DNA from 4 places in the Serratia plymuthica genome. Region 3 is predicted to be linked to each of the others. Evidence: predicted binding sites of a transcription regulator. Region 3 holds the regulator's gene; each other region holds the start of a gene.

Region 1 (7,478 bases), 1.8 Mb from region 3:
GACGCTCATTGAAAGAACGACGTGGAGCACCGGCGCCGGCACCTTCGCGACGTTCGCCGTTGAACGGACGAGCACCGCCACGACGCTCGCCACCAGGAGCCCCGCCTTCGCGACGCTCACGACGTTCATGCGGCTGTGCATCGCCCAGCAACTGCATGTTCATCGGCTTGTTCAGGATGCGGGTACGGGTGAAGTGAGACAGGATCTCGCCCGGCATGCCTTTTGGCAGTTCGATGGTGGAGTGGCCGGCAAACAGCTTGATGTTACCGATGTAACGGCTGCTGATGTCGCCTTCGTTAGCGATCGCGCCAACGATATGACGAACTTCCACACCGTCATCACGGCCCACTTCAATGCGGTACAGCTGCATTTCGCCAACGTCACGACGTTCGCGACGTGGACGCTCAGCGCCACCGTCACGGCTGTCTGGACGCGCGTCACGACGACGGTCGTTGCCGCGATCTGAGCCACGATCGTCACGGTCGTTGAACTCACGACGTTGACGCGGTTTGAATACCGGATCCGGTGGCAGAATCAGAGGACGTTCGCCCTGCGCCATTTTCAGCAGTGCTGCGGCCAGAGTTTCCATTTCCAGCTCTTCTTCCGGCTGCAGTTTAGCCAGCAGCGCGCGGTACATGTCCAGATCGCTGCTTTCCAGCTGTTGCTGTACTTTAGCGGCGAACTTGGCCAGACGACGCTCACCCAGCAGCTCTGCATTTGGCAGCTCAACTTCTGGAATGGTCAGCTTCATGGTGCGTTCGATGTTGCGCAGCAGGCGGCGTTCGCGGTTTTCCACGAACAGCAGCGCGCGGCCGGCGCGACCAGCACGACCGGTACGACCGATACGGTGAACGTAAGACTCGGAATCCATAGGGATGTCGTAGTTCACAACCAGGCTGATACGCTCAACGTCCAGACCGCGAGCGGCAACGTCGGTGGCGATCAGGATATCCAGACGACCGTCTTTCAGACGCTCCAGGGTCTGCTCACGCAGCGCCTGGTTCATGTCGCCGTTCAGTGCGGCGCTGCTGTAACCGCTGCGCTCCAGCGCTTCAGCCACTTCCAGGGTCGCGTTTTTGGTACGCACGAAGATGATCGCCGCATCAAAGTCTTCAGCTTCCAGGAAACGCACCAGCGCTTCGTTCTTGCGCATGCCTTGCGCAGTCCAGTAGCTCTGGCTGATGTCCGGACGGGTAGTGATGCTGGACTGAATGCGCACTTCCTGCGGATCTTTCATGAAGCGACGGGTAATGCGACGGATCGCTTCCGGCATGGTTGCAGAGAACAACGCGGTCTGATGTTCAGCCGGGATCTCCGCCATGATGGTTTCTACGTCTTCGATAAAGCCCATGCGCAGCATTTCGTCGGCTTCATCCAGCACCAGACCGCTCAGGTTAGAGAGGTTCAGCGTGCCGCGTTTCAGGTGGTCCAGCAGGCGGCCTGGGGTACCCACTACGATTTGTGGGCCCTGACGCAAGGCGCGCAGCTGCACGTCGTAACGTTGGCCGCCGTACAGGGCAACAACGTTAACGCCAGTCATATGTTTAGAGAAATCAGTCATCGCTTCAGCAACCTGAACCGCCAGTTCGCGGGTCGGTGCCAGCACCAGAATCTGTGGTGCCTTCAGGGAAGCGTCAAGGTTGTGCAGCAGTGGCAGCGAGAACGCTGCAGTTTTACCGCTACCGGTCTGCGCCATGCCCAGCACATCACGGCCGTTCAACAGGTGAGGAATACACTCAGCCTGGATCGGTGACGGTTTTTCGTAGCCCAGATCGGTCAGGGCAGAAATGATAGGAGCAGACAGCCCCAGGTCAGCAAAAGAGGTTTCAAGCTCAGTAGTCATGTACACGTGCCTCATTAATAATGGCAGCCAGTCTACATAACTCGTCGAGAAAATTTTCAGTCATTTTCATTGAAAAGTGTGAACCGGCTCAAATTAGATTATAAAACGAACAAAGAAGCCCTCGCCCGTTAAGGCGATAACTTTGGCTATAAAACCAATGTTAATCAGGCTGATTACCCTTCATCTTCCAAGCCGCCGCTGTGTTGGCTGCTCTCCCTCACCCTCGTCACTTAGTGAACTAAGCTCCCAGGGATTCGTTCGATTGCCGCCTTGCCGCAACTTGAAATCTTTTGGGTAGAGGTGTTCGTCAGCTATTGCTGGTCCGATTCCGATAGGTCGTCTTGTTCTTGGCCCAACAGCGCCAATTCCAACAATGCATAGCGGTGCTCAACGAAATTATGAACGTTGTTAGCAACCGTCAGTTTGAACAGCGCCGAAGCGGTGTCCTTGTCCCCCAGACTCAGGTAGTGTTTACCCAAATAGAAGTCAGTTTCACTGAGATGCTCAGCGAGCGAAGTGTTATCCGTTGCCTCTGCCTTGAGCCTTTCCATCAGCGTTTTTTCGCTGATGTTGCCCAGGTAGAATTCGACAATATTCCATCCCCATTGCCCTCGGTTCGCTTTGTCATAACGCTGCTGGAGCGCTACGTCAGCCTTCTTGGGATCGATTTCTCTTTCCACAAGATACAGCCACAACGAACGGAAGGGATCGTTTGGGTCGTCTTGATAAAACGCCTGCAGATCATCCTGCGCCAACGGGAAGCGGCCGCCATAATACAGTGCGATGCCCCGGTTTAAACGCGCGTAATTGTAAGTTGGATCAAGCTCTAGTACAGAATCAAACGCTTCATAGGCAGCATCAAAATTGCCTGCCTGCGTTAAGTAAATGCCCAGGTAGTTGAAAACTTCCGGCATATCAGGACGTATCGCCAGCGCTTGCGAGAAATCATTGCGCGCCAGTGCACGTAGCCCGAGGCTATCATACAGCACACCGCGCTCATATAAAAGCTGCGCACGCTCATCGTCCGTCAGTGCCCGGCTGGCAAGTATTTGTTCCATGCGCGCCAGGATCACTTCCTGCTGCAGCGTTGGCTGCAACGGGATCGCCAAAACTTCGTCTTTACGCCAATCATGGTTGCTGCATCCTGCCAGCATGAGTGCTGTCGCAACGTAACACCAGCGCAAGAAAGGCTTCATTTCCCACTCCCGAAGACAAACATTGGATGAACGTCCTGTCATCCGTTTGCTAATACGCAGGCATCCTACCCGCGCGATACGAACAGCTCCCAACCCCATGGCGGGGAGCTGTAAATCTATCTATACAGTTATTCTGCTTCAGGCGCAGGTGCAGACGAGTCTGCTTCTGGCGCTGTCGCTTCTTTGATGCTCAGACGCACACGGCCCTGACGGTCAACTTCCAGTACCTTAACCGGTACTTCCTGACCCATTTGCAGGTAGTCGGTCACTTTCTCAACGCGCTTGTCAGCGATTTGAGAGATGTGCACCAGACCTTCTTTACCGCCGCCGATCGCCACGAATGCGCCGAAATCAACGATACGGGTAACTTTACCCTGGTAAATACGGCCCACTTCGATCTCTGCGGTGATCTCTTCGATGCGGCGGATAGCGAACTTGGCTTTCTCACCGTCGGTAGCAGCAATTTTAACCGTACCATCATCTTCGATTTCGATGGTAGTACCGGTTTCTTCAGTCAGCGCACGGATGACAGAGCCGCCTTTACCGATCACGTCTTTGATCTTGTCCGGGTTGATTCGGATTGTGTGGATACGCGGTGCGAACTGAGAGATATCGCCACGCGGGGTGCTGATAGCCTGTTCCATTACGCCCAAGATGTGCAGACGCGCGCCCTTGGCCTGGTTCAGTGCCACCTGCATGATTTCGCGGGTGATGCCTTCAATTTTAATGTCCATCTGCAGCGCGGTAATACCGTCACGGCTACCTGCTACTTTGAAGTCCATGTCGCCCAGGTGATCTTCGTCACCCAGAATGTCGGACAGAACGACAAAGTTATCTTGTTCTTTAACCAGGCCCATTGCGATACCCGCAACGGCTGCCTTGATTGGCACGCCTGCGTCCATCAGCGCCAGAGAGGCACCACAGACAGAAGCCATTGAAGAAGAACCGTTGGATTCGGTGATTTCAGAAACCACACGCACCGTGTACGGGAAATCTTCTGGTTTAGGCATCATAGCCAATACGCCGCGTTTCGCCAGGCGACCGTGACCAATTTCACGACGTTTAGGCGAACCCACCATACCTGTCTCACCTACGGAGTACGGAGGGAAGTTATAGTGGAACAGGAAGCTGTCGGTCTTCTCGCCCATCAGCTCGTCCAGATTCTGCGCGTCGCGAGCGGTGCCCAGCGTTGCGGTAACCAGAGCCTGAGTCTCGCCACGGGTGAACAGTGCGGAACCGTGGGTACGCGGCAGCACGCCGGTGCGCACGTCCAGGCCACGGATCATGTCTTTTTCGCGGCCGTCGATACGCGGCTCGCCACGCAGCACGCGGCTACGTACAACGTTTTTCTCAACGCTGCCCAGGATGTCCTGAATTTCAGACGCGTCCAGGGTTTCGTCCTGTGCCAGCAGAGTTTCAATTACGCTGCTCTTGATCGCATCTACCTGAGCGTAACGCTCTTGTTTTTCGGTGATGTGATAAGCGTCGCCCAGACGGCTTTCCGCCAGTTCTGCAACGCGCGCGTGCAGCGCTTCGTTGACTGCAGGCGCCTGCCAGTCCCACTTAGGCTTGCCGGCTTCGGCAACCAGGGAGTTGATGTTTTCGATAACGATCTGCTGTTGCTCGTGGCCAAAGACCACCGCGCCCAGCATCTGATCTTCGCTCAGAACGTCAGCTTCGGATTCAACCATCAGCACTGCGCCAGCGGTACCGGCAACCACCAAGTCCAGGCTGCTTTCTTTCAGCTCGTCGGTGGTTGGGTTCAGCACGTACTGATTGTTGATGTAACCCACGCGTGCAGCGCCGATTGGGCCGTTGAACGGAATACCGGACAGGCTCAGGGCAGCAGAAGCGCCGATCATCGCAACGATGTCCGGGTTTACCTGCGGGTTAACGGAAACTACGGTCGCGATCACCTGAACTTCATTCAGGAAGCTGTCCGGGAACAGTGGACGGATCGGACGGTCAATCAGGCGTGAGGTCAGGGTTTCGCCTTCGCTCGGACGGCCTTCACGACGGAAGAAGCTGCCCGGGATACGACCAGCAGCGTAAGTACGCTCCTGGTAGTTAACGGTCAGTGGGAAGAAGCTTTGGCCTGGTTTGGCTTTTTTCTGGCCAACGACGGTAACGAATACTGCGGTGTCATCCATGCTCACCATAACGGCGGCGGTGGCCTGACGAGCCATCATACCGGTCTCGATGGTGACGGTATGCTGGCCATACTGGAATTTGCGAATGATCGGTGTCAGCAAAATTATATCCTTGATTAACGGCGCGCAATCGTATTGACGACTCAACACGCCAGTGACTCGATTTGCCTTCTCACTACATCCTCGCGACTAATGACAATCCTTATCTCAAGCCTGAGACAAAGCCTCTCATTAGCCGCGCGAACCTCTGTAACGGAAGAACCTGTTTGGAAACATCAGTAATACATTAACCTGATTTGCTTATGCTTCCTAGAAGAAAGGGGCCAAAATAGGCCCCTTTCCGCTGAAACTTGCTAGATTAGCGACGCAGACCCAGACGCTCGATCAGGCTGGTGTAACGTGCTACATCTTTACGCTTCAGGTAATCCAGCAGCTTACGACGCTGAGAAACCATACGCAGCAGACCACGACGGCTGTGGTGATCTTTTTTGTGTTCTGAGAAGTGGCCTTGCAGATGGTTGATCTGCGCAGTCAACAGGGCAACCTGAACTTCGGTAGAACCGCTGTCGTTAGTACCACGACCAAAATCAGCTACGATTTGAGCTTTAGCTTCAACACTTAGAGACATTGTCATACTCCAGATTATAGATAATAAATACAGGCGCCGATCTCTAATTCAGCAACCCAATGCATAAGCTGCGCCATTCTACTCTTATCCCCGTCATCCTTCAAGCTACAGGGGTGTTGGGGATGTGCGCAGTGCGATCGCAAGGCAGTGCGTTTCCACCCTCAGTCGAAATGTTCGACTACCAGGCGGCGCGGCGCTACGCGACCGTCATCGGCAATGTCGCCGACGCCGATAAATTTACGCTCTTCACCTTCGGTCATTCGCACCATGCCCGAGGCCGGCGCGCCGGCAACCTGTACCGGCTGCCCCTGCTTGACGTAACCCGCAACGACCGGCAGCAAATTCACTTCCGGGTAGTTTTCTACCGGGCTGTCCATCGGCATCAGCAACGGATCGAGCAACTCGCCAGGCGCGATGTCCTGTGCCTGGGCCTGCTCCAGCAGCGCATTCAACTGCTCAAGCGTGACCATGCGTTCGATCGGATAGGTCGCTACCTGCAGGCGACGCAGATAGATCACGTGCGCGCCGCAGCCCAGCAATTCGCCGAGATCATCGGTGATGGTGCGGATGTAGGTGCCTTTCGAACAGTGAATTTCCAACTCCAGCTCATCGCCTTCCCAGCGAATAAACTGCAGTTCATACACCGTGATGCTGCGCGCTTCGCGCGGTACTTCGATACCCTGGCGCGCATACTCGTAGAGTTTCTTGCCCTGATATTTCAGTGCCGAGTACATCGACGGCACCTGCTTGATATCGCCGCGGAAACTGTCCAGCGCCGCATCGAGTTGCGCCTGGGTGAAATTCACCGGGCGCTCTTGCACAATCTGGCCGTCCGCATCCGAGGTGTCGGTGCGCTGACCCAGCCTGGCAATGACACGATAGCGTTTATCGGAATCGAGCAGGAATTGCGAGAACTTGGTCGCCTCGCCCAGGCAAATCGGCAGCATGCCTGTCGCCAGCGGATCGAGCGCGCCGGTGTGGCCCGCGCGATTGGCGTTATAAAGGCGTTTCACTTTTTGCAGAGCGTCGTTGGACGACAGGCCCTGCGGTTTGTCCAGCAACAGTACGCCGTGAATATCACGGCCGCGGCGACGAGGGCGACTCATTAAGCCTCCTCGTCATCGCCTGATGCGGAACGGCGTTCGGCGTCATTCTTCACGACGTTGGTCACCAGGTTGGACATGCGCATGCCTTCCACCAGTGAGTTGTCGTACGCGAAGGTCAGCTCAGGCACCACGCGCAGGCGCATGGCTTTACCCAGCAGCGTGCGGATGTAGCCGGAAGCGTCTTCCAGAGCTTTAATGCCTTTAGGCACCAGATCCGGATCGGCGTTTTCGGTCAACACGTTCAGGAAGGTGACGTAAACCTTGGCATAGGCCAAATCACGAGAAACTTCTACACCGGAAACGGTAGCCATGCCGATACGCGGGTCTTTGACTTCACGCTGCAGAATGATCGCAATCTCTTTTTGCATCTCTTGTGCCACGCGCTGACCGCGGCTGAATTCTTTTGCCATTATGGATTCTCCAGACAAATCGGGGGGCACAAGGCCCCCCGGAACAGACTTAAGCAGATGTGCAAGCGTTAAGCGATGGTGCGTTGAATCTCAATGATTTCGAACACTTCGATCATGTCGCCGACGCGCACGTCGTTGTAGTTCT
Region 2 (7,478 bases), 1.4 Mb from region 3:
GAGGAGGATATGCCCAATTGCCGACCGGCATCAGAGAAACTGCGCGTTTCCGCGACCTGAACGAACGCCAGAATACCGCTGAGACTGTCCATGATGCCCTCTGTGATTTTGGACGTTTTTGTCCGATATCTATGGAAATTTAGCCTATTTTTCTTCAGTACGGGAGGGATTATGTTGGTGGCTATGCAGTGATCACGCTGCGCAGCCCCGTTTATGGGCCTTTCCATTATGTGCAAGATGAAAACATGACGCAGATAACTTCCACCGCAGACCGCATTGAGATTCGGGTATGGCTGCAATTGCTGGCCGCCTGCCTGACCGGCATTCTTATTCCTCTGAGCTTCACCGGCCCGGCGGTGGTGCTGCCTTCCATCAGCCAGTCGCTGGGCGGCACCGCCGTACAGCTGAGCTGGGTGGTCAACGGTTATATCCTCACCTATGGCAGCGCGATGATGGCCGCCGGCAGCCTGACCGACATTTATGGGCGCAAGCGCGTCTGGCTGCTCGGGCTGGGTGCGTTCACCCTCCTGACGCTGATGCTCCCTTACTCTCCCTCGGTAGTGGGGATAGATATCCTGCGGCTGGCGCAAGGTCTGGCCGGCGCGGCCGCTTTCGCCGGCGCCATGTCATCGTTGGCGCAGACCTTCCACGGGCCGGTCCGCACCCGGGTATTCAGCCTGCTGGGCACCACGTTCGGCATTGGCCTGGCTTTCGGGCCGCTGGCATCCGGCTGGCTGGTGGTTACGGCAGGCTGGCAATGGGTGTTTATCGCCACCGCGTTGATCGCCGTTGTGGGGTTTGCGCTGGTGCTGTTCGCGGCCATCGAGTCCCGCAACCCTCATGCGACGGGGCTGGACTGGCCCGGCGCGATCAGTTTCACCGCTGCGCTGACGTTATTCACCTACGCTATCCTGCTCGCGCCGGAAAACGGCTGGCGCAGCCTGTCGGTAGCCGGTTCATTGCTGTTATCCCTGGGGGTGTTTATTGGCTTCGTGCTGATTGAAAGACGGGTGGCGCGGCCGATGCTCGACCTGACCTTGTTCCGCCGCCCCCGCTTTATTGGGGTTCAGGTACTGGCCGCCTCGCCGGCATTCTTTTTTGTGGTACTGATCGTCATGCTGCCGGGGCGCTTTATCGGCATTGACGGGCAGAGCGCATTCGAGGCCGGCAAAACCATGATTGCCCTGGCGGCGCCCTTGCTGATAGTGCCCTTTATCGCAGCACTGTTGGCGCGGCGCTTTACCTCTGGCCTGCTCTCCGGCATCGGCTTGCTGCTGACTGCCGCAGGATTGGCCTGGCTCGCTCATGGGTTAACGGAAAATAGCGGTAACGGCCTGATAGTACCGATGCTGTTGATCGGCACCGGTATCGGCCTGCCCTGGGGATTGATGGATGCGATGGCGGTCAGCGTGGTGGAAAAAGAGCGGGCGGGCATGGCTACCGGCATTTTCAACGCGGTACGTGTCTCAGCCGATGGCATCGCCATCGCGATTGCCGGCGCGGTGCTCGCCTTGCTGATTCAGGGCGGCCTGCTTGACGCACTGCCCGGGGCTGCCGGTACGCACTCCATCAGCGAAGCGGCCAACCGCGCGGCGCTGGGCGATCTCAACCACGCCGCCGCATTGCTGCCCGGCCAACGCCGGCTAACACAGCATATCTATGATCAGGCGTTCAGCACTCTGCTTTATTTGCTGGCAGTTGGCGCAGCCGGCACCGCGTTACTGGTATTTATGTTATTGGGCCGTTTGCATGCGCATGACGGCGCGGCACAAGAAAGGTAAACGCAGCCGTCAGGCCCGATGCTGCAATAAACGCTCGCTGCGATAGAAGCTAAACAGGCACCAGCCCAGCGCAATCAGCGCCAGCGGTGCGCCGACAAAGCCGATGTTGCCCATGCCCAGGTGCAGGCTGACCTGATTGCCCAACAACGCACCCGCGCCGATGCCGAAATTGTACAACCCGGAGTAGATAGACATCGCGACGTCGGTGGCATCCGGCGCCAGGTTCAACACCTTGGCCTGCATCGACAGGCCAATCGCCATGATCGCCACGCCCCATACCGCAAACAACAGCGTCAGGTGGGTTTCGTCACCGGAGGCCGGCAGCAGCAACAACAGGCTCGACATCAACAATGCGATGGCACCGATGAAAAAGCCCGACGGGAAACGTTCGCTGAAACGGCTGAACAACAGGCTGCCGAAAATACCGGCGGCCCCGAACAGCAACAGCATCAGGGTGGTAAAGTTTTCCGACAGCCCGGCCACGGTCTGGATAAAGGGTTCGATATAGCTATAGGCGGTAAAATGCGCCGTCACCACGATAATGGTCAGCATATACAGGCGAACCAGCGCCGGGCGCTTAAACAGCACAGGCACGCTGGCCAGCGAACCGGAATGCTCGCTTTTCAGTACCGGTAGCAAGCGCCACAGCAGCGCCAGCGCGAAGGTGGCGCAGACCGCAATGCCGATAAAGGTCATGCGCCACCCCAGCAACTGGCCGACGATGCGCCCCAACGGCAGGCCAAGCACCATCGCCAGCGCGGTGCCGCCCGCCAGCATGCTCAACGCGTGCGCTTTCTTGCCCGCCGGCGCCACGCGAATCGCCAGCGAGGCGGTGATCGACCAGAATACCGAGTGGGCCAGCGCCACCCCGGCGCGGGAAATCACCAGCGTGGTGAAGTTCCACGCCACGGCGGTCAACACATGGCTGGCAATAAACAGCACAAACACCCCGATCAGCAGTTTGCGGCGCTCAATCTTGCTGGTCAGCAACATGCACACCAGTGAGGCGGCGGCGACGATCCAGGCGTAAATCGTGATGATCAGCCCGACCTGCTCGGTTTGCATCGAGAAACTTTGGGCGATATCGCTCAATAACCCGACCGGAATAAACTCGGTGGTATTGAAGATAAAGGCCGAGATGGCGAGGACAACCACGCGCAACCAGGCGGTCGAGCGCGAGACGTGGGTGTGTTCCATATTTAACGGGGTCCGGACAGATGCGAGCAGTAGCGATATTTTAACCAACCGCCGGTTAAAATGCGATATGCGTCACATTTTTATTGTGCTGTATTTTTCGACAACATACTCAGGCAAACACCGGGTTCGCTGCCGAACGGGAACGCCCGTTGCCGGTAAATCTGTCGAGCCGATCCCCCGCTTCTCCCTGCCGGTATCGTCACCGGCCACTACTATTCTCACATGGCGAAAGGCTATACTAATCTATTGAACCTATACCGTTTTTCTTACAGTTGTTGATCGCCCGGCAGTCGCATCTTATCTAACGAGGACACCATGTCATTTATCTATGATTGGGCAGTGCTGCGGTTACGCGGTATTTACGATCGCCGCATCTCCGGCGCGCCGGTACTCGACAGCGACCGCCTGTTCCCCGACGCACAACGTTTTACCGCAGCCTGGCCGCAGATACGTGATGAGGCGCTGAGCGTTGCCCAGGATCTGCGCAATATCCCGCGTTTTCACGAGATCATGAGCGAACAGGCGTCGATCTCCGCCAACGACGCGCGCGACTGGCGGATGTTTATCATGCAGGCCTATGGCCAGCCGATAACCCGCAATCTTGAACGCTGCCCGACGCTGGCCGGGCTGATCGCCACCTCACCGGACGTGCTTTCCGCCTCGCTGTCCTTCCTGGCGCCCGGCAAACAGGTGCCGGCGCACCGTGGCCCGTTTCGTGGCATTCTGCGCGGTTATCTGGTGCTGTCGATGCCCAAACGCGCCGACGGCGTTCCCGCGGCGGTGTTGAAGGTCGATGGGCGCGAATACCGGCTGAACGAGGGGGAATTTATGCTGTGGGATGATACCTTCGAACACGAAGTGTGGAACGACAGCGAGGAAGTGCGCACCGTGCTGCTGCTGGATATTCGTCGCCGCGATTTGCCCGCCAGCCTGCGTTGGTTGTCCAATGGCATCGTCGCGCTGGTGCGGCTGAACGTGCGCTGGATCCAACGCCAGTTTTGAACGCTGGCCGGGAGCCTCCCGGCCCCCGGCGTAACGGTTCAAATCCCGCCCAGATAGGCTTTCCTCACCTCCTGATTGCTCAACAACTCCGCACCGCTGCCGGTCAGGCGAATTTGACCGTTGACCATCACATAGCCGCGATCGGACAGCTTCAGCGCATGGTTGGCATTTTGTTCCACCAGAAACAACGTCATGCCGCCACGGGTCAGCTCGCGCAGAATGCTGAAGATCTGTTTGACGATGATCGGCGCCAGACCCAGGCTCGGCTCGTCCAACAACAGCAGCTTCGGCCGGCTCATCAGCGCACGGGCAATGGCCAACATTTGCTGCTCGCCGCCGGACATGGTCATCGCCCGCTGGTTGCGCCGCTCCTTCAGGCGCGGGAACAGATCGAACATGCGCGGCAAATCTTCATCCACATAGCGATTGCCCAGGGTAATGGTGCCCATCAGCAGGTTTTCCTCCACGCTCATATCCGGGAAAATACGCCGCCCCTCGGGAGCCTGGGCGATGCCGCTGCTGGCAACGTAGTGGGTGGAACGCCGGCTGATATCCTCGCCGCGAAACAGGATCTGCCCGCCGCTGATGCGCGGCTGGCCGAAGATTGACATCAACAGCGTGGATTTCCCCGCGCCGTTGGCGCCGATCAGCGCTACCGTTTCCCCTTCGTTCACCTGCAACGACACCTGCTGCAACGCCTGGATCGGGCCATAAAACACGTCTACGTCGCGAAACTCCAACATCGCATTGCTCATCCCGCCAGCTCCTCTTCATCCGCACCAAGGTAAGCGGCGATCACCGTATCGTTATGCTGAATTTCTTTCGGCGTACCCTCGGCGATGACGTCGCCGTGATCGAGCACGATCACCCGATCGGAAATCTCCATCACCATGCCCATGTCGTGTTCGATCAACAGCACCGTAATGCCGTGATGCTGGCGCAGAAAACGGATAATGCGGCTCAGCGTCGCCGTCTCCACCGGGTTCAGCCCGGCGGCAGGTTCGTCGAGACAAATCATCTCCGGCGTGGTGCACATGGCGCGGGCGATCTCCAGCCGCCGCTGCTGGCCGTAGGACATCTCCCCCGCCAGCCGGTTGGCGCAGTCCGTCAGCTCCACCACCTCCAGCCAGTAGAAGGCGCGGTTCAGCGCGTCGTTTTCCGCCCGGCGATAACCGGGCGTATTGAACACGCCGGCGATCAAATTGCGGTTGCTCAGCATGTGCTGGGCCACCAGCAGATTCTCCACCACCGACATCTCGCGGAACAACCGGATATTCTGGAAGGTGCGCGCCAGCCCGGCGCGATTGACCAGATGGGTACCGCCGAACATTTTATAGTAGACGCGCGAACCGAGCCGCTTTGGGTTAACCCAGTCGCCGGCGCGGAATTTCTGCCCCAACACCCGGATAACGTCGGTCGGCCGCTTATGGGTATTGAGCAGGATCGCGCCGCCGGTGGCGCGGTAGAAACCGGTCAGGCAGTTGAACACCGTGGTTTTTCCGGCGCCGTTAGGGCCAATCAATGCGGTGATGGAACCGCGTTCAACCGACAGATTCACGTCGTTCAGCGCCTTGATGCCGCCAAAATGCATCATCAGATGCTCAACCCGCAAGATAGCGTCGCTCATGGCGCCACCCCCTTACGCGGCGCAAAGCTGGTGCGGCTGATACGGACCAGCCCGCGCGGCCGCCAGATCATCATCGCCACCATCAGCACGCCGAACAGCAGCACCCGGTATTCGGCAAAGCTGCGCAGCAGTTCCGGCGCCACCGTGAGCACAAACGCCGCCAGCACCACGCCGATGGTTGACCCCATGCCGCCCAGCACCACGATAGCCAGGATCAACGCCGACTCAAAGAAGGTGAAGGATGTCGGATTGACGAACCCCTGATAGGTGGCGAAAAACACCCCGGCCAGACCGGCGGTGGAAGCGCCCATCATAAAGGCCGACAGCTTCACCAGCACGTGGTTCAGGCCAAGCGAACGGCAGGCGATTTCATCCTCGCGCAACGCCTCCCAGGCGCGGCCAATCGGCATACGCGTCAGCCGGTGTTTGATGTACAGCACCAGCAGCACCACCAGGAACAGCACCGCATAGATAAAAATAAACTTCAGGTTGGGGTTGTAGGCAATACCGAGGAATTCGTGGATCGGCACGCCGCCGTCCTTCGCCCGCCGGCCAAACTCCAGCCCGAAAAGGGTCGGTGCCGGCACCGAAATGCCGTTCGGGCCGCCGGTCAGCGACATCCAGTTATTCAGCACCAGCCGGATGATTTCCCCGAACCCCAGCGTGACGATCGCCAGATAGTCGCCGTGCATGCGCAACACCGGGAACCCCAGCAACGCCCCTGTCAGCGCCGCCATCAGCGCCCCCAACGGCAGCATCGCCCAGAACCCCAGCCCGAGATACTGGTAGCCCAGCGCCAGCCCATAGGCGCCGATGGCGTAAAACGCCACGTAGCCCAGATCCAGCAACCCGGCCAGCCCAACCACGATGTTCAGCCCCAGCCCAAGCAGCACGTAAATCAGCCCCAGTATCGCCACCGTCAGCAGATATTTGGTGGCGACGAACGGGAATAACAACGCAATCACCGCCATCAGCGGGATTATCCAGCGCAGGTTGGTCTTGGCCCCTATCGGCCGGACATACACCCCGTCATTGCCGCCGTCGAACCGCGCCAGTACCTTGCGCCCCGGCGCAGTTTGCAGGAACAGGCTCAGTAGCAGCCGCCCGGCCATCACCGCGGCAATAATCCACACCAGCCGGCGTGGCTCAAAGTTAAAGCTGTAGCCGTTCAGCACGATGCCAACGATCGGCCCGAACACGATCAGGGCGATCAGCCCCGCCAGCACGGCGTCCAGTAGGCTGCGTTTCACGTTCAGCCCTTGGTGAACCACTGTTTGCGACATAGTTTCCCCCTCAAACCTTAGCGACCATTGGCCGTCCGAGCAGGCCCTGAGGGCGGAAAATCAGGATCACCACCAGCAGCCCGAAAGAGAAAACGTCTTTGTAATCCGAGTTCACCATACCGGCGAATTGCGCCTCCGCCACGCCCAGCAGCAGGCCGCCCAGCATTGCGCCGGGCAACGAGCCGATGCCGCCCAGCACCGCAGCGGTAAAGGCTTTGATACCGATGATAAAGCCGACGTAGAAATCGAAGGTGCCGTAATTCATGGTGATCAACACCCCCGCCAGCCCGGCCATCGCGGCGCCAATCACGAACACCAGGGAAATCACCCGGTCGGTGTTGATGCCGAGAATCGACGCCATCTTGCGGTCTTGCTGCGTGGCGCGGCAGATGCGCCCCAGCCGGGTGTGCTGGATCACGTAGGTAAGAATGGCCATACCCACCAGGGACGCGACCAGAATAAACACCTTGGTGTAGGTAATCTGGAGAGCCCCGCCGTCAAAATCGATGCGGAACACGCCATCCAGCAGCGTCGGGATCCCCTGCTGCCGCGGCCCCTGACTGATTTGCGCGTAGTTTTGCAGGATCA
Region 3 (7,478 bases):
CGATCAGATCCTGCGGGCCTTTAATGTCCTTCTTCACCACCAGCGCTTCGGAACTGCCGAGCTGCGAGGCGATCAGGAACACTTCGATAGGGAGTTTCTGGCTGGCGGCCACCGCCAACGGGCTGGAGCCGATATTGCCGATTTGTACATCGCCGGAAGCCAGCGCGCGCAATACGCTGGAGCCGCTGTCGAATTTGCGCCAGTCGACGGTGGCACCGGACTGTTTGGCAAAGCTGTTTTCCGCCTGCGCCACCTTGGCCGGTTCCGCCGAGGTTTGATAGGCCACGGTAACGTCGACCGCCTGCGCACTGGCCGCGCCGAGCGATAACACCAGCAGCGTTACGCCGCGTAATGAAAAGAGTTTGCTCGCCATGATCCGCTCCGTTGATAAAAGTCTGTTCAGTTGCTGACAGTTTTATCCGAGCGGTGACGAGCGATAAAAGAATAAAAAAAACCTCGTTATTACCTTGAGGAATATGCCATGGCATTCAGAGCGCTAACTCACCCCGTAAAAACGTCTGGGCATAACCGCCGAGCAGCGTGCGATCGCCTTTCCATTCGCAAAACAGCTCACCGCCGCGGGCGGAAATCTGCCGGGCATGCAGCTTATGGCGCCCCAGGCGTGCAGCCCAATAAGGCGCCAGCGTGCAGTGCGCGGAGCCGGTTACCGGGTCTTCGCCGCCGTCGAGGGTAAAATAGCGCGAGACAAAATCTACCTTTTCACCCGGGGCGCTGACGATGACCGCACGGCCGGCCAGCGCAATTAACGCCGGGATGTCCGGCTGCAACGCCCGCACCTGAGCTTCGTTCTCCAGCAGCACCAACAACGCGGTAGCCTGCCACACGTCCTGCGATTCCACGCCGAGCAGTGCCGCCAGCCCGGCCGGCTCCGCCACCTTTTGCGGCAATCGCGAAGGGAAATCCAGGATCAGCCGCTCGCCGTCGACGGCATCACGCTTAACGTACAGCTCACCGCCGGCCGAGCGGAAGCGGATATCCTGCAACGCCGGATTCACCGCGCTGAACATCACATGCGCCGCCGCCAGCGTGCCGTGGCCACAGAGATCCACCTCACGCTGCGGGGTGAACCAGCGAATCGCCGACATGTCGCCATCGTCCCAGACAAAACTGGTTTCCGGCAGGCACAGCTCATTGGCAATGGCCTGCATCTCGGCAGTCGACAAGGGTTGCTTCAGCAGGCACACGCCCGCCGGATTGCCACGTAAGCCTTCGCCGGTAAACGCCACGACGTGGAAGTAATTGTCCGTCATCCGCAATTCCTTAATGCCAGATAAGTAACACACAGGCTGCGGTTAACAGCCCCATGGAAAGGTTAAAAATGATCCAGGCCTTTTTGCTGCGCAGCAAGCGGCCAATCACCGTGCCAAACCCCAGCCAAATCACCCCGGCGACGACATTCACCACGAAAATACCCAGCGCAATCGCCAGAATAGAGGCGTTATATTTATCGCCCGCCAGACTGAAGCTCGCCACCGCGCCCAATGCCATCAGCCAGGCCTTGGGGTTGAGGAACTGCAACAGCCAGCCCTGATACAACCGTATAGGCTGCGGCGGCGCCACGTCGGTTTCCAGCTTTTCATAGGCGGCGGTAGCGACTTTCCACGCCAGCCATAGCAGGTACAGGCTGCCGAGGACTTTCAGAATCAGGTGCAGCGCAGGGTAAACCAAAATCAGGCTACCGACGCCGAATGCCACCAGCAGCAAAATGCTTTGCATGCCGAGCATAATGCCCATCATCAACAGCAGTGAGCGCATAAAGCCAAAGTTGGCGCCGGAGGTGGTCAGTAACATATTGTTGGGGCCAGGCGTGATCGCGGCAACCCACAGGAAGCCTAACATCGAAAGAAATAAACTCGGTTCCATGAAGCGGGTGCTCCTCACCCGGGGCGTTTTTTGCAGTATTATTGTTAACTCATGGTATCGAAGCTAACAGTGCGCTATTGATCAGACAATAGCCGCCAATAAGATTTTTACTCAGGTTATGCATGAATCCTTTCGCCCTTTAACCGGGGCCAGTAACCCACATTTGCAAACGCTGCTGCCACGGCTGGTGCGCCGCCGCGTGCGGTTGAAACCGCACTGGCAGCGGCTGGAATTGCCCGACGGCGATTTTGTCGATCTCGCCTGGAGCGAAGATCCGGCGCAGGCCGCCGGCAAGCCGCGCGTGGTGCTGTTCCATGGGCTGGAAGGCAACTTCTACAGCCCCTATGCCCATGGCCTGCTCAACGCCTGGCGTGAAAAAGGCTGGCTCGGGGTGGTTATGCATTTTCGCGGTTGCAGCGGCGTACCGAATCGCAAACAGCGCATCTATCACTCCGGAGAGACGGAGGATGCGCGCTTTTTTCTGCGGTGGCTGCGCGCCAGCCACGGCGAAGTGCCGACGGCGGCGGTTGGCGTCTCGCTCGGCGGCAACATGCTGGCCTGCTACCTGGCGCAGCAAGGGGCAGAGAGCCTGTTGCAGGCGGCGGTGATCGTGTCCGCTCCGCTGATGCTGGAGCCCTGCTCATTGCGCATGGATCAAGGGTTTTCGCGCGTTTATCAGCGCTATCTGCTCGGGCAGTTGAAACAAAACGCCACCCGCAAGCTGCTGCACTACCCCGATACCCTGCCGCTCAAACTGCCGCAACTCCGGGCGCTGCGCCGTATCCGCGATTTTGACGATGCCATAACCTCACGCGTCCACGGCTTTAGCGACGCCACCGATTACTACCGCCGTTGCAGCGCGCTGCCGCTGTTACCGGCAATTCAGACGCCGCTGCTGATCATCCATGCCAAGGACGATCCCTTCATGACCGACGCAGTGATCCCCGACATCGCCGGCCTGCCGCGCAACATTGAATACCAGTTGACCGAGTTTGGCGGCCACGTCGGCTTTGTCGGCGGCACTTTAAGCAAACCCCACATGTGGCTGGAATACCGCATTCCATCCTGGCTTTCCCCTTATCTGGAACCCGCAACGTGATTATCCCCTGGAAAGAACTGGAAACCGAGACGCTGAACAGCCTGATCGAATCCTTTGTGCTGCGCGAGGGCACCGACTACGGCGAACACGAACGTTCGCTGGAGCAGAAAGTGGAAGACGTTCGCCGCCAGTTGCAAAACGGCGAAGTGCTGCTGGTGTGGTCAGAACTGCATGAAACCGTCAACATCATGCCACGCGGGCAGTTCCGCGCCGGGCAGGAAGAAATTTAGTGTCAGCCGGTTCTATGACTGACGGAAAAAATCAGGTAACAATGAACCATTGCAAACCCGCGCGCGGAATTTTGCCCTTGGCGAAAGGGCGTCAAACAGACCAATAACCCTACTCTGACGCCGGCGCATTTAACACGGAGTGACAACCACCATGTCCGCCAAACATCCCGTTATCGCAGTGACCGGCTCCAGCGGCGCCGGCACCACCACCACCAGCGTGGCGTTCCGCAAGATATTCCAGCAGTTGAACATCCGCGCGGCGGAGCTGGAAGGCGACAGCTTCCACCGCTATACCCGGCCGGAAATGGACGCGGCGATCCGCAAAGCGCGCGATCTGGGTCGTCATATCAGCTATTTCGGGCCGGAGGCCAACGACTTCGGCCTGCTGCAGCAGAGCTTTATCGAGTACGGCAAGAACGGTACCGGACGGTCACGCAAATATCTTCATACCTACGACGAAGCGGTGCCCTATAACCAGGTACCCGGCACCTTTACGCCGTGGGAGGCGCTGCCGGCGCCGACCGACGTGCTGTTCTATGAAGGGTTGCATGGCGGCGTGGTTACCGACCATACCGACGTGGCCAAACATGTCGATCTGCTGGTCGGCGTGGTACCGATCGTTAACCTGGAGTGGATCCAAAAGCTGATCCGCGATACCGGCGAGCGCGGCCATTCACGTGAGGCGGTGATGGATTCGGTCGTGCGTTCGATGGAGGACTATATCAACTACATCACGCCGCAGTTTTCGCGCACCCACATCAACTTCCAGCGCGTGCCGACGGTCGATACCTCCAACCCGTTCGCCGCCAAAGCCATCCCTTCACTGGATGAAAGCTTTGTGGTGATTCATTTCCGTGGTCTGGATCAGATCGATTTCCCTTACCTGCTGGCGATGCTGCAAGGATCTTTTATCTCGCACATCAATACGCTGGTCGTGCCGGGCGGCAAAATGGGGCTGGCGATGGAGCTGATCATGGCGCCGCTGGTGCAGCAACTGCTGGAAGGCAAAAAAATCGAGTAATGGGCCGGTGCGCGGCGGCAGGCCGCGCCCCTTTCTGCTCGCGTTTTACGCCACGGCGCGGATTTCAAAGCTGTGGGTCACGCTGGCGGCCTTGTTCAGCATCAGCGATACCGAACAATATTTCTCGGCGGAGAGATTCACCGCACGTTCCACGATCTTGTCGGTCAGATCTTTGCCGGTCACGATAAAATGCAGGTTGATATGGGTAAATACGCGCGGCGCTTCTTCACGCCGTTCGGAGGTCAGTTTCACCTCGCAATCACGCACGTCATTCCGCCCTTTTTTCAGGATCGACACCACGTCGATAGCGCTGCATCCGCCCACCGACATCAGCACCATTTCCATTGGGCTGGGTGCTTTATCGCCGGCGTTGCCATCCATCAATACCTGATGACCGGACGAGGACTCACCCAGAAACGTCAACCCTTCTACCCACTTAACTCTCGCCTGCATGCTGGTCACTCCGGTTAATTTCTTAAAATCAGGGTACGCTTTCGCATAGAAACTGGCAACGGAACCTGATGCTAATCATGCGCGAGCAAGACAACACGAGACACCCGCCTCACTCTGTGCTACAAACAGAGCCGCAATAAATCTTTCCGGGACACTGATTTCAGGGAAACTCCCAGAGAAAGGCTCCTTTACCGGTATGTTAATAGAATGTAGCTTGCAGCGCTCCCGGCAAGTTAATATGCTAGAGCGACAGCGTATATTCATGACACGCCTCAAAACCTGCTGCCAGCCACCCTTAAAACAACGGCGACAGCACGTTTTACAGGGAACTCTGACCCCTGTGACACAAGGCAGCGATAACAACAGAGGATAACAGCGAATGGTTCTCGGCAAACCGCAAACAGACCCTACACTCGAATGGTTCCTGTCTCATTGCCATATCCACAAATATCCATCCAAAAGTACGCTGATTCACCAAGGTGAAAAAGCCGAAACGCTTTACTACATCGTAAAAGGCTCCGTCGCGGTGCTGATTAAAGATGAAGAAGGTAAAGAGATGATCCTGTCCTACCTTAACCAGGGGGATTTCATCGGCGAGCTTGGATTATTTGAAGAAGGCCAGGAGCGTAGCGCCTGGGTCAGGGCGAAGACCGCCTGTGAAGTGGCTGAGATTTCCTACAAGAAATTCCGCCAGCTGATTCAGGTCAACCCGGATATCCTGATGCGCCTGTCAGCGCAGATGGCAAGCCGCCTGCAAGTAACCTCGGAGAAAGTGGGTAACCTCGCCTTCCTGGACGTTACCGGCCGCATCGCGCAAACGTTGCTGAACCTGGCGAAGCAGCCCGATGCCATGACTCACCCAGACGGCATGCAGATCAAAATCACCCGCCAGGAAATTGGCCAGATCGTCGGTTGTTCACGTGAAACCGTCGGCCGCATTCTGAAAATGCTGGAAGATCAAAACCTGATCTCCGCCCACGGCAAAACCATTGTCGTTTACGGCACGCGTTAATCACTGAAAAAACGGCGCGATGATTCGCGCCGTTTTTTTATGCCCCGGCCGATCATGTGGCGTCGACTGATTTACCACCCGGAAGTCAATTACGCACTGCGGCAAACGCTGGTGCTGTGTCTGCCAGTGCTCTTTGGTCTGCTGATCGGCCACCTGCAACTCGGCCTGCTGTTTTCCCTGGTTCCCGCCTGCTGTAACATCGCCGGGCTGGACACACCCCACAAACGTTTTTTCAAACGCCTGATCGTCGGCGGCTCACTGTTTGCACTCAGCAGCCTGTTGCTGCAGCAGGCGTTGCTGTGGCAACTGCCGCTGCCGGCGTTGATGCTCGGCCTGGCTCTGCTGCTCGGCGTCAGCGGCGAAATCAGCCCGTTGCATGCCCGCCTGCTCCCCGCCGCGTTGATCGCCGCCATCTTTTCGCTCAGCATGGCCGGCACGGTACCGCTGTGGTACGCCCCCGTGCTGTATGTGGTGGGGACGGCCTGGTACGGCCTGTTCACCTGGTTCTGGTTCAAGCTGTGGAAAGAACAGCCGATGCGCGAATCGCTGAGCCAGCTTTATCTGGAACTGGCGGACTACTTCGAAGCCAAGTATTCCCTGTTAACCCAACATACCGATCCGCAAACCGCGTTACCGCCACTGCTGGTGCGCCAGCAAAAAGTGATGGACCTGATCAGCCTGCTGTATCAGCAGCTCAACTTTTTGCCGCACGCCAATAATCTCGAGCAAAAACGCCTGCAGCGAACCTTTCAGGTCGCGCTGGATTTACAGGAACACATTACCGTCAGCCTGCACCTGCCGGAAGAAGTGCAAAAGTTGGTGGAGCAGAGCCAGGCCGAGGCGATTATCCGCCGCAATGCGCAGGTGATTGCCGGCCGGTTGCGCACGGTGGCGCACGATATTCTCTACCATCAATACTCCCAGCGCTTCAGTATGACCCACGAGCTGGCGGCCCTGGAAAAAGTGGCAGCACAACACCCCGACAACCCGGTGGGCCAGTTCTGTTACTACCACTTCAGCCGCATCGCTCGCCTGCTGCGCACCCAGCATCCGTTATATCGCCGTGATCTGATGGCCAATCAAAACCGCCTGCCGTTCTGGCCGGCGCTGTTCAGCTACCTGTCACTCAAATCCAACGCCCTGCGCAATGCGGCCCGGTTAGGCGTGATGTTGGCGGCAGGCAGCAGCCTGGGCATGTTTTTCAACCTGCCAAAGCCTTACTGGATCCTGCTGACCATCATGCTGGTAAGCCAGAACGGCTATAACGCGACTCGGGTACGCATCCAGCACCGTGCGCTCGGCACATTGGCCGGGCTGGTGATCGCCGCCGGGTTGCTGCAATTGCAAATGCCCGAGGGCGCGACCCTGAGCGTGATGTTGGTCATCACGCTGGCAGCCTATCTGGTTTCGCGTAAAAACTACGGGCTGGCGGTGATAGGCTTTACGGTGACGGCGGTCTATACCCTGCAACTGCTGGCGTTGAACGGCACGCATTTCCTGATCCCTCGTCTGATCGATACCCTGATCGGTTGCGTGTTGGTGTTCGGCGGCACCATCTGGCTGTGGCCACAATGGCAAAGCGGCCTGCTGCGCAAGAACGCCCATCAGGCGCTGGAGAAAGATCAACAGGCGCTGCGCCTGCTGCTGGAAGAGCAGGAACCCGATCCCAGCGCGCTGGCTTACGCGCGCATGCAGGTGAACCAGGCGCACAACGCGCTGTTCACCTCGCTCAACCAGGCGATGCAGGAGCCGGGGTTTGAATCCAGCTATCTGGCAGAT
Region 4 (7,478 bases), 1.6 Mb from region 3:
ATGCGCAGGGTATTCACGTGTTTTTGGCTACGCCAAGCGGCGCGCGCCCGGCGTGGCTGTCGCAGAAATACCCGGAGGTGCTGCGCGTGGGGCGCAATCGGGTATCGGCGTTGCACGGTGGCCGGCACAACCACTGCCTGTCCTCCCCGGTGTATCGCCGCAAGGTGAATGAGATCAACCTGGCGTTGGCTCAGCGCTATGCGCACCACCCGGCGGTGATTGGCTGGCATATTTCCAACGAATACAGCGGCGAGTGCCATTGCAGCCGTTGCCAGAGCGATTTCCGCGATTGGCTGCAGCAGCGTTATCAGACGCTGGAGCAGTTGAACGAGGCCTGGTGGAGCGATTTCTGGAGCCACACCTACAGCGACTGGTCGCAGATTGAATCGCCTGCGCCGCAGGGTGAGGTGTCGATTCACGGTCTGAACCTGGACTGGCGGCGTTTTTGCAGCACCCAGGCCACCGATTTCTGCGCGCAGGAAATCGCGCCGCTGAAGGCGGCCAATCCAGACTTGCCGGCCACCACCAACTTTATGGAATATTTCTACGATTACGATTACTGGCAGATGTCGAAAGTCATCGATTTCATCTCCTGGGACAGCTACCCGATGTGGCATAACCGGCAGGACGAAACCGGCCTGGCCTGCTATACCGCCATGTTCCACGACCTGATGCGCAGCCTGAAGCAGGGCAAGCCTTTTGTGCTGATGGAATCGACGCCGAGCGTCACCAACTGGCAGCCGATCAGCAAGCTGAAGAAGCCGGGCATGCATATTCTCTCCTCACTGCAGGCGGTCGCGCACGGCGCGGATTCGGTACAGTACTTCCAGTGGCGTAAAAGCCGCGGCTCGGTGGAGAAATTCCACGGCGCGGTGATTGACCATTCCGGGCGGCTGGACACCCGCGTCGGCAAGGAAGTGAGCGAACTGGGCCGGTTGCTGGCCGCCATGGCACCGGTCGCCGGTAGCCGGGTCGAGGCGCGGGTGGCGATTATCTTCGACTGGGAAAGCCGCTGGGCGATGGACGATGCCCAAGGGCCGCGCAACGCCGGGCTGCATTATGAACAGACGGTGGTGGAGCATTATCGCCCGTTCTGGGAGCAGGGTATTGCGGTGGATATCATCAACGCCGATTGCGATCTTTCCGGCTATCAACTGGTGATTGCGCCGATGCTGTATATGGTGCGCGAAGGCTTTGCCGCGCGGGCGGAAACCTTTGTCCGGCAGGGCGGGCAGTTTGTCGCCAGCTACTGGAGCGGCATCGTCAATGAAAGCGATCTGTGCCACCTGGGCGGTTTCCCGGGGCCGCTGCGGCCGTTGCTGGGGATCTGGGCGGAAGAGATCGACAGCCTGACGGATGACGAAACCAACAGCATTCGCGGCGTGCCGGGCAACGAGTTGGGTTTGCAGGGCAGTTATCAGGCGCGCCATCTGTGCGAGTTGATCAATCTGGAAGGCGCCAGCGCGCAGGCGGTTTACGGCGGCGACTTCTATGCCGGCCGCCCGGCGTTGACGGTCAACCGTTTTGGCGACGGCAAGGCGTGGTATGTCGCTTCGCGCAACGATGCCTCTTTCCAGCGCGATTTCTTTATGGCGATAGCGCAAGAGCTGGCGTTGCCGCGCGCGCTGGAGACGGCATTGCCGCCGGGCGTGACCGCACAGCGGCGCACCGACGGGGAATCCGAGTTTATTATCGTGCAAAACTACAGCGACAAGGCAAAAGCCGTGGCGTTGCCGGCGGCGTATACCGATATGTCGAGTGCTCATACTCTACAGGGCGAAATGACGTTGGCCCCCTGGGGCTGCCGCATATTGACCCGCAAGTTGGCATAGTTTCTTCCCCTTGCGCCCGTTCAGTCGAACGGGCGTTTTTTTACGCCCGTCTCTTATGAGGAAATAACCATGGTCAGTTTAAAAGCCTTTACGCATTATTTCTCGCACCCGAAATCGCCGGTGGAAGATAATAACGTCGATATGTCTTTTTTAAAAACGCTGATGCAGCATTTAGGCGGCCGAGAAAATATCCGGCATGTCGATGCCTGTATTACCCGCTTGCGCGTGACGGTGACGGATTTAGCCAAGGTCGATACGGAAGGCTTGCAGCAGTCGGGCGCTTTGGGGGTGATTATTATTGGTCAGGAGGTGCACGCGATATTTGGCAAGCAGTCGGATAATTTGCGTAAATTACTGGCGGAGCGTTTTTCGGTTAATCATCAGGAATAAAAAATAATTGGTAACCACCTTTGGGTGGTTACCAATGGACGACAGCAACCGGAGAGCGTCGTCAAAGACACAGGAGATAATGATGAGATAATTAAGTACTGCCAATGAAGCAAGAGTCGTTATTTACCCTGATGCAAGCCTGTTACCACCAGGCTTCAACCTGCACGCCAAAGTTCCAGGTATTGCTGGCGGTGCCGTCCTTGAATGAATTGCCTTGCTCTGAATCATTGAGATAGGAGGCGTATACGCGCAATTCAGGGCGGGACATGAATTCCGGCCCATCCGCCAGCCCCAACGCCAGCGTGTACTTCTCGCCGCCTTGCTTGTAGTGGCTACCGTCTTTGTGGTCATCCTTCTGGTAGAAAGCGCCGGCTTCGCCAATGCCGCGTACGTACTGCGTGAACTGGTACTGCGCCCGGCCCACCAGAGAGATCAGGTTGCTTTTGTCGATCGCATCGCTCAGGTCGTTGGCGGAGCCCCAGGTCAACACGTGGTTAAGGGAGAACTTATCGGTAATCGGGATCAGACCGGTATTGATCACCCGGTAACCGGTGGCATCGCGGGTATTGTTCCAGACGTCATACCAACCGCCGCCCTGGGACACCATGTTCTGCGCCAACCCTTTGGTGGCGTACTGCAACACCATTTTGTTATAGCCGCCCAGCATGTCCTGGCTGATCTCGCCGGTCAGCATCACGCCGTTTTCCGCGTCGTACAGGCCGCCGTACTCTTTTTGCTTGTTGGTCGGGTTCGGCATCGCATAGTCGATACCAAACTCGGTCCAGGCGCCGGTCCACGGCTTCCAGCCGGCATAGCGCAGGTCGAGATAGTTGATGTTGAGGTCGTTGGTGTTGTCGACACGGTAATCCACGTCGTTGCCGTCACCGCGGATCCAGGCTACGGAGATGGCGCCCGGCCCGAAGGAGAGGTTTTCCACGCCGGCGCCGGCACCCGAAATGTTCCAGTATTTGGTATCGATGATGTGCAGGTCGTGGCGCTGATAATAGCGCTTGCCGCCCCAAATCACCGCGTTCGGGTCGCCCGGGATCAGCCCCTTGATTTGCAGATTAAGCTGACGCAGCCCGAATTGCGCGTCATCTCCCAGCGTGGTTTCGTTGTCGTTTGAACCGTCCGACACCATGCTGACCATAGTGTCGAGATAGAAGCTGACGTCGTTCTTTTTGTAGACTTCGCTGCCCAGTTCAACTTCACCGTAAGTATCGGATTCGTTGCCCAGGCGGCCAATTTTGTTCTTCTGCCATTCTTCCAATCCACCATCCTGGGATACGCCGACCCCGGAACGCAGATAGCCATGGAAATCGATCCCTGGGGTTTCGACGGCAAAAGCGACCGGTGAGGAAAGCGCCATCGCCAAAGCGACAGACAATGTGCGTAGTCTTGTTTTCATGTATGCCTCATTATGTTTTTTGTATTACGTTCACATCCACGCAGCAATAGAATGGCTAATCATGACAACAAACAATCGCGTTATTGATTTATTGTGATTTAGTGCAAATAAAACAGCAGGATTTGTAACGGTTAGTGAGAAAGATCACTAAGGCTGGTTATGTGAACGAATAACTTTTTTTGAAATTTGATGGATGTGATCGGGGTAACTATGCGGTGAGGGGGGCGCCTGTTACAATCAGTCCAGAGCAATCACAGGGAACGGATTATGAAGTCGAAAAGCACCACGTTAGAAGATGTTGCCCGTCATGCCGGCGTGTCTTACCAGACGGTTTCACGGGTGTTGAACAAGTCTGCCAATGTCTCTGAAGCCACGCGTCGCAAGGTTGAGCAATCCATTGAATTGCTCAGGTACGTGCCCAATCGCCTGGCGCAGCAGTTGGTGGGCAAACAGAGCCGAACGCTGGGGCTGGTCACCATCTCCCTGGCTCTGCATGCCCCTTCGCAGGTGGCGGCGGCGGTAAAGCGTTACGCCAATGCGGAAGGTTATCAGGTGTTGATTTCAATGATTGATGAGAACGTCAATCATGGCATACAGGATTCGATCAACGATCTCAAATCGCAGCGGGTAGAAAAGGTCATCATCAACGTACCGCTGGAGACGGCGGTGGCGGAGAAAATCGCCGCGGACAACGATGACATTACTTGCCTGTTCCTCGACGTTGACCCTTACAGTTCGGTGTTTAACGTTTCGTTCAACCCGGCGGACGGCACCCGCGCCAGCGTCAAGTACCTGTACGAACTGGGGCACCGCGACTTTGCCTTGCTGGCGGGGCCGCAATACTCCATTTCGGCCAATTTGCGACTGAAGAACTGGCAGGAAGCGCTGCAGGATTATGGCCTGACGCCGGTCACTGTGCTGCACGGCAACTGGGATGCGCAAAGCGGTTACGCCGGCGCATTGCAGATGCTGCGCGAGACCCCGCATTTCTCGGCGGTGCTGGTGGGGAATGACCAAATGGCGCTCGGGCTGCTAAGCGCCTTCCATCAGAACCAACTGCCGATACCGGGGCAAAAATCGGTGATTGGCTATGACGATGCTTATGAAAGCGCCTTCTTCTACCCGGCGCTGACCACCGTCTCGCTGGATCTGGATTTGCAGGGCAAGGAAGCGGTCAGGAAGGTGCTCAACACCAGCGAGAGCGAGCTGTCGCGCGCGTCCTCGATTCTGTCGGCAAAGCTGGTGATCCGCAATTCCACCGGGCCGCGCGAACATAACGACAAGGACCTGAAGCAGATTGCCGAACAGCTGCGTCTGTTGGCGCAACGCCTGGAGCAGTGATCGCGCTCCGGCGCTGTTCGACATCGGTATGATCAGGCTCCGGCGTTTGCGTCCCAAATCGGCAGCAAGGCTGTGACTGCGCTATCGAGCACCGAATGACTGACGCCGTCGCGCGCCAACGTCGAAACGCCCAGCAGGAAGCTGTCAAACAAAGTGGCGATGGCGGCAGCGTCGGTATCCTTGGCCAGTTCGCCGCTGGCAATGCCTCTTTTGATGCAGTGAATAAAACCGTTCAGCGTACGCCGGCGCGAATCGGCAAGCGGCTTCAGGACCGCCGAATGCTCCTCCGCACCGCCTGACATTACGCCCAATGCAACCATGCACCCCTTGGGATGTTTATCTTCACACTGCATCTTCACCGAGCGGCGCAGTGAGGTTTCAATCGCCTCTCTGGGGGGGAGGGAATCATCCCAGAGCGCATCATTGACCCGCCCATAGCTGTTGAGATAGCAGGCTACCGCCTCTCTGAACAGCGCCTCTTTCGAACCAAAGGCGGCATAAAAACTGGGCGCGCTGATGCCGCCGCCAATCTGCGCTTTAAGCTGAGCCAGAGAAGTGGCCTCATACCCGTGCTGCCAAAACAGATGCAATGCCTGCTGAACGGCCTCGTCGCGGTCGAACCGGCGAGGGCGACCCATTTGTGCCATGACTGACTCCCTGTTTGTAAGTTACATACCGATCAGTATAAATCTTGTTGACACTCAGATGATAGCTCCTTAGCATAATTATACCACTCGATACATAAATCAATTCCAGTGACGTACTGACCGACATGCACCTTGGCAAAAGAGTGCATTTCGCTGTCGCTTATATTTATACCGATCGATACATAAATGGATAAACCATGAACCAAACAACTACCCATTGCAGTGATGCCGGAGCGATCCCCGAGGAGGCTCAGCGTCTGCCGATTGCCGCGCTGCTGGCATTAGCCATGACGGGATTTATTTGCATTGCTACCGAAACGCTCCCCGCCGGTTTGCTGGCCCAGATCGCACCTGGCCTACAGGTGTCGCCTTCGCTTGCCGGACAGATGATCACCGCCTACGCGCTGGGTTCGGTACTGGCTGCCATTCCATTGACGCTCGCCACTCAGCGTTGGCGGCGGCGCAACGTTTTGCTGTTGACTATTGTGGGGTTTTTTCTCTTTAACTCGATCACTGCGATGTCGGGCAGCATTGTGGTTACGCTGACGGCGCGCTTTTTTGCCGGTGCGGCGGCGGGGCTGGCATGGAGCCTGCTCGCCGGCTATGCGCGCCGGATGGTGGCGCCTCATTTTCAGGGCAAAGCGATGGCGGTGGCGATGGTGGGCGCACCGGTAGCGCTGTCGCTGGGCGTGCCGCTCGGGACATGGCTGGGGTCGGTGGTCGGTTGGCGCACCGCCTTTGGCGTTATGTCGTTGCTGTCGTTGGCGTTAATCCTTTGGGTGCTGGCAAAGGTGCCGGATTATCCGGGGCAGACGGGAACCAAACGGATGCCGCTGTACAAGGTGTGGATGACACCCGGCGTCAGATCGGTATTGGGCGTGGTGGTGCTGTGGATGTTCGCTCATAACATTCTCTATACCTACGTTGCGCCTTTTATTACGCCGGCAGGCCTTGGCGACCGTGCTGATGCGGTATTGCTTATTTTCGGGTTGGCGGCGCTGGTGGGGATCTGGATCACCGGCCGGGTGGTTGACAGCCACCTGAGAACGGCGGTGCTGACCAGCCTTGCGCTCTTCGCCACCACCAGCGTGCTGTTGGGCTTGGGGTTCCAGAACGCGCGGGTGATTTGTGTCGGTATGGCACTGTGGGGGTTGAGTTTCGGCGGTGCGGCGACGCTACTGCAGACCGCACTGGCGGATGCCGCCGGTGAAGGTGCGGATGCGGCGCTGGCCATGAACGTGGTCACCTGGAACAGCGCCATCGCGGGCGGCGGCATTTTCGGCGGGATCTTGCTTGATCGGTACGGCCCGGCGTTTTTTCCCTGGGCAACGCTGGTGCTTCTGTTGGGCGCGTTGGCGGTCGCGGCCGCGGCCAAAGGGCACGGATTCTCCGCGGGAAGACGCCAGGGCTGAACCTGGCGGTTGCAGATGGCGCATTCCGTGCGCCATCCGGCTTCAATCCTCGGATCAGGTGTTATCTACCCGGGGATTGGAACGGGTCGGTTGACTGGGGTATTCCACCTGATGCTTGTGCAGATAGTCCCGTATCAGTTGCCGGATCACCTGCGACGGGGTGACGTCCTGTTGCAGGCACAGCTCTTCAAGGGCTTTTTTCTTATCCGGATCGATGAGTATCGTCAGTCGTGCCGTTTTCTTTTCCATGAGGATTCCTCCAGAGGATGATAATCAAATGATAATGGCATGCTGGGTAATCGGCTATCCAAACCACAGTTTCTAGTTAAAATGCAACCGCTCAATTTTGCGCGACAGAAAACCTAAATCACAGCCAAAGGTCGGACCGGCGGCGGCGGCAAGCTGGCGCAGCAGGCTGAGCGGCGTCTCAACATGGCCCGGCGCAGCG

The links. Region 3 encodes CRP, which controls carbon source genes, mostly activating them, when cyclic AMP is high. Its sites were predicted from a motif close to ATGTGANNNNNNTCACAT; they were not measured.
Region 1: yrbN (protein YrbN) is a predicted target of CRP. The motif match lies at 1,920-1,937, and genes of this name have one in related genera.
Region 2: JK621_RS24470 (sugar transporter) is a predicted target of CRP. The motif match lies at 3,039-3,056, and genes of this name have one in related genera.
Region 4: JK621_RS10740 (maltoporin) is a predicted target of CRP. The motif match lies at 3,722-3,739, and genes of this name have one in related genera.

What each region holds. Positions count from the first base shown of each region.
Region 1 is NZ_CP068771.1:243,731-251,208, reverse strand. It holds gene JK621_RS01215 (DEAD/DEAH family ATP-dependent RNA helicase) at 1-1,843, opposite strand, end outside; gene yrbN (protein YrbN) at 1,833-1,907, opposite strand; gene nlpI (lipoprotein NlpI) at 2,155-3,039, opposite strand; gene pnp (polyribonucleotide nucleotidyltransferase) at 3,168-5,291, opposite strand; gene rpsO (30S ribosomal protein S15) at 5,548-5,817, opposite strand; gene truB (tRNA pseudouridine(55) synthase TruB) at 5,979-6,923, opposite strand; gene rbfA (30S ribosome-binding factor RbfA) at 6,923-7,333, opposite strand; gene infB (translation initiation factor IF-2) at 7,402-7,478, opposite strand, start outside.
Region 2 is NZ_CP068771.1:5,278,760-5,286,237, reverse strand. It holds gene JK621_RS24480 (LysR family transcriptional regulator) at 1-92, opposite strand, end outside; gene JK621_RS24475 (MFS transporter) at 246-1,781, shown strand; gene JK621_RS24470 (sugar transporter) at 1,791-2,978, opposite strand; gene JK621_RS24465 (aspartyl/asparaginyl beta-hydroxylase domain-containing protein) at 3,294-3,980, shown strand; gene JK621_RS24460 (ABC transporter ATP-binding protein) at 4,019-4,735, opposite strand; gene JK621_RS24455 (ABC transporter ATP-binding protein) at 4,732-5,607, opposite strand; gene livM (high-affinity branched-chain amino acid ABC transporter permease LivM) at 5,604-6,890, opposite strand; gene JK621_RS24445 (ABC transporter permease subunit) at 6,901-7,478, opposite strand, start outside.
Region 3 is NZ_CP068771.1:3,869,812-3,877,289, reverse strand. It holds gene tauA (taurine ABC transporter substrate-binding protein) at 1-373, opposite strand, end outside; gene JK621_RS18010 (PhzF family phenazine biosynthesis protein) at 489-1,271, opposite strand; gene JK621_RS18005 (LysE family translocator) at 1,282-1,884, opposite strand; gene JK621_RS18000 (hydrolase) at 2,003-2,983, shown strand; gene JK621_RS17995 (YheU family protein) at 2,980-3,213, shown strand; gene JK621_RS17990 (phosphoribulokinase) at 3,365-4,234, shown strand; gene JK621_RS17985 (OsmC family protein) at 4,280-4,687, opposite strand; gene crp (cAMP-activated global transcriptional regulator CRP) at 5,067-5,699, shown strand; gene JK621_RS17975 (YccS/YhfK family putative transporter) at 5,754-7,478, shown strand, end outside.
Region 4 is NZ_CP068771.1:2,252,250-2,259,727, forward strand. It holds gene JK621_RS10730 (beta-galactosidase) at 1-1,832, shown strand, start outside; gene JK621_RS10735 (glucose PTS transporter subunit EIIB) at 1,902-2,222, shown strand; gene JK621_RS10740 (maltoporin) at 2,365-3,630, opposite strand; gene JK621_RS10745 (LacI family DNA-binding transcriptional regulator) at 3,898-4,971, shown strand; gene JK621_RS10750 (TetR/AcrR family transcriptional regulator) at 5,004-5,618, opposite strand; gene JK621_RS10755 (MFS transporter) at 5,816-7,030, shown strand; gene JK621_RS10760 (ribbon-helix-helix protein, CopG family) at 7,085-7,279, opposite strand; gene JK621_RS10765 (spermidine synthase) at 7,352-7,478, opposite strand, start outside.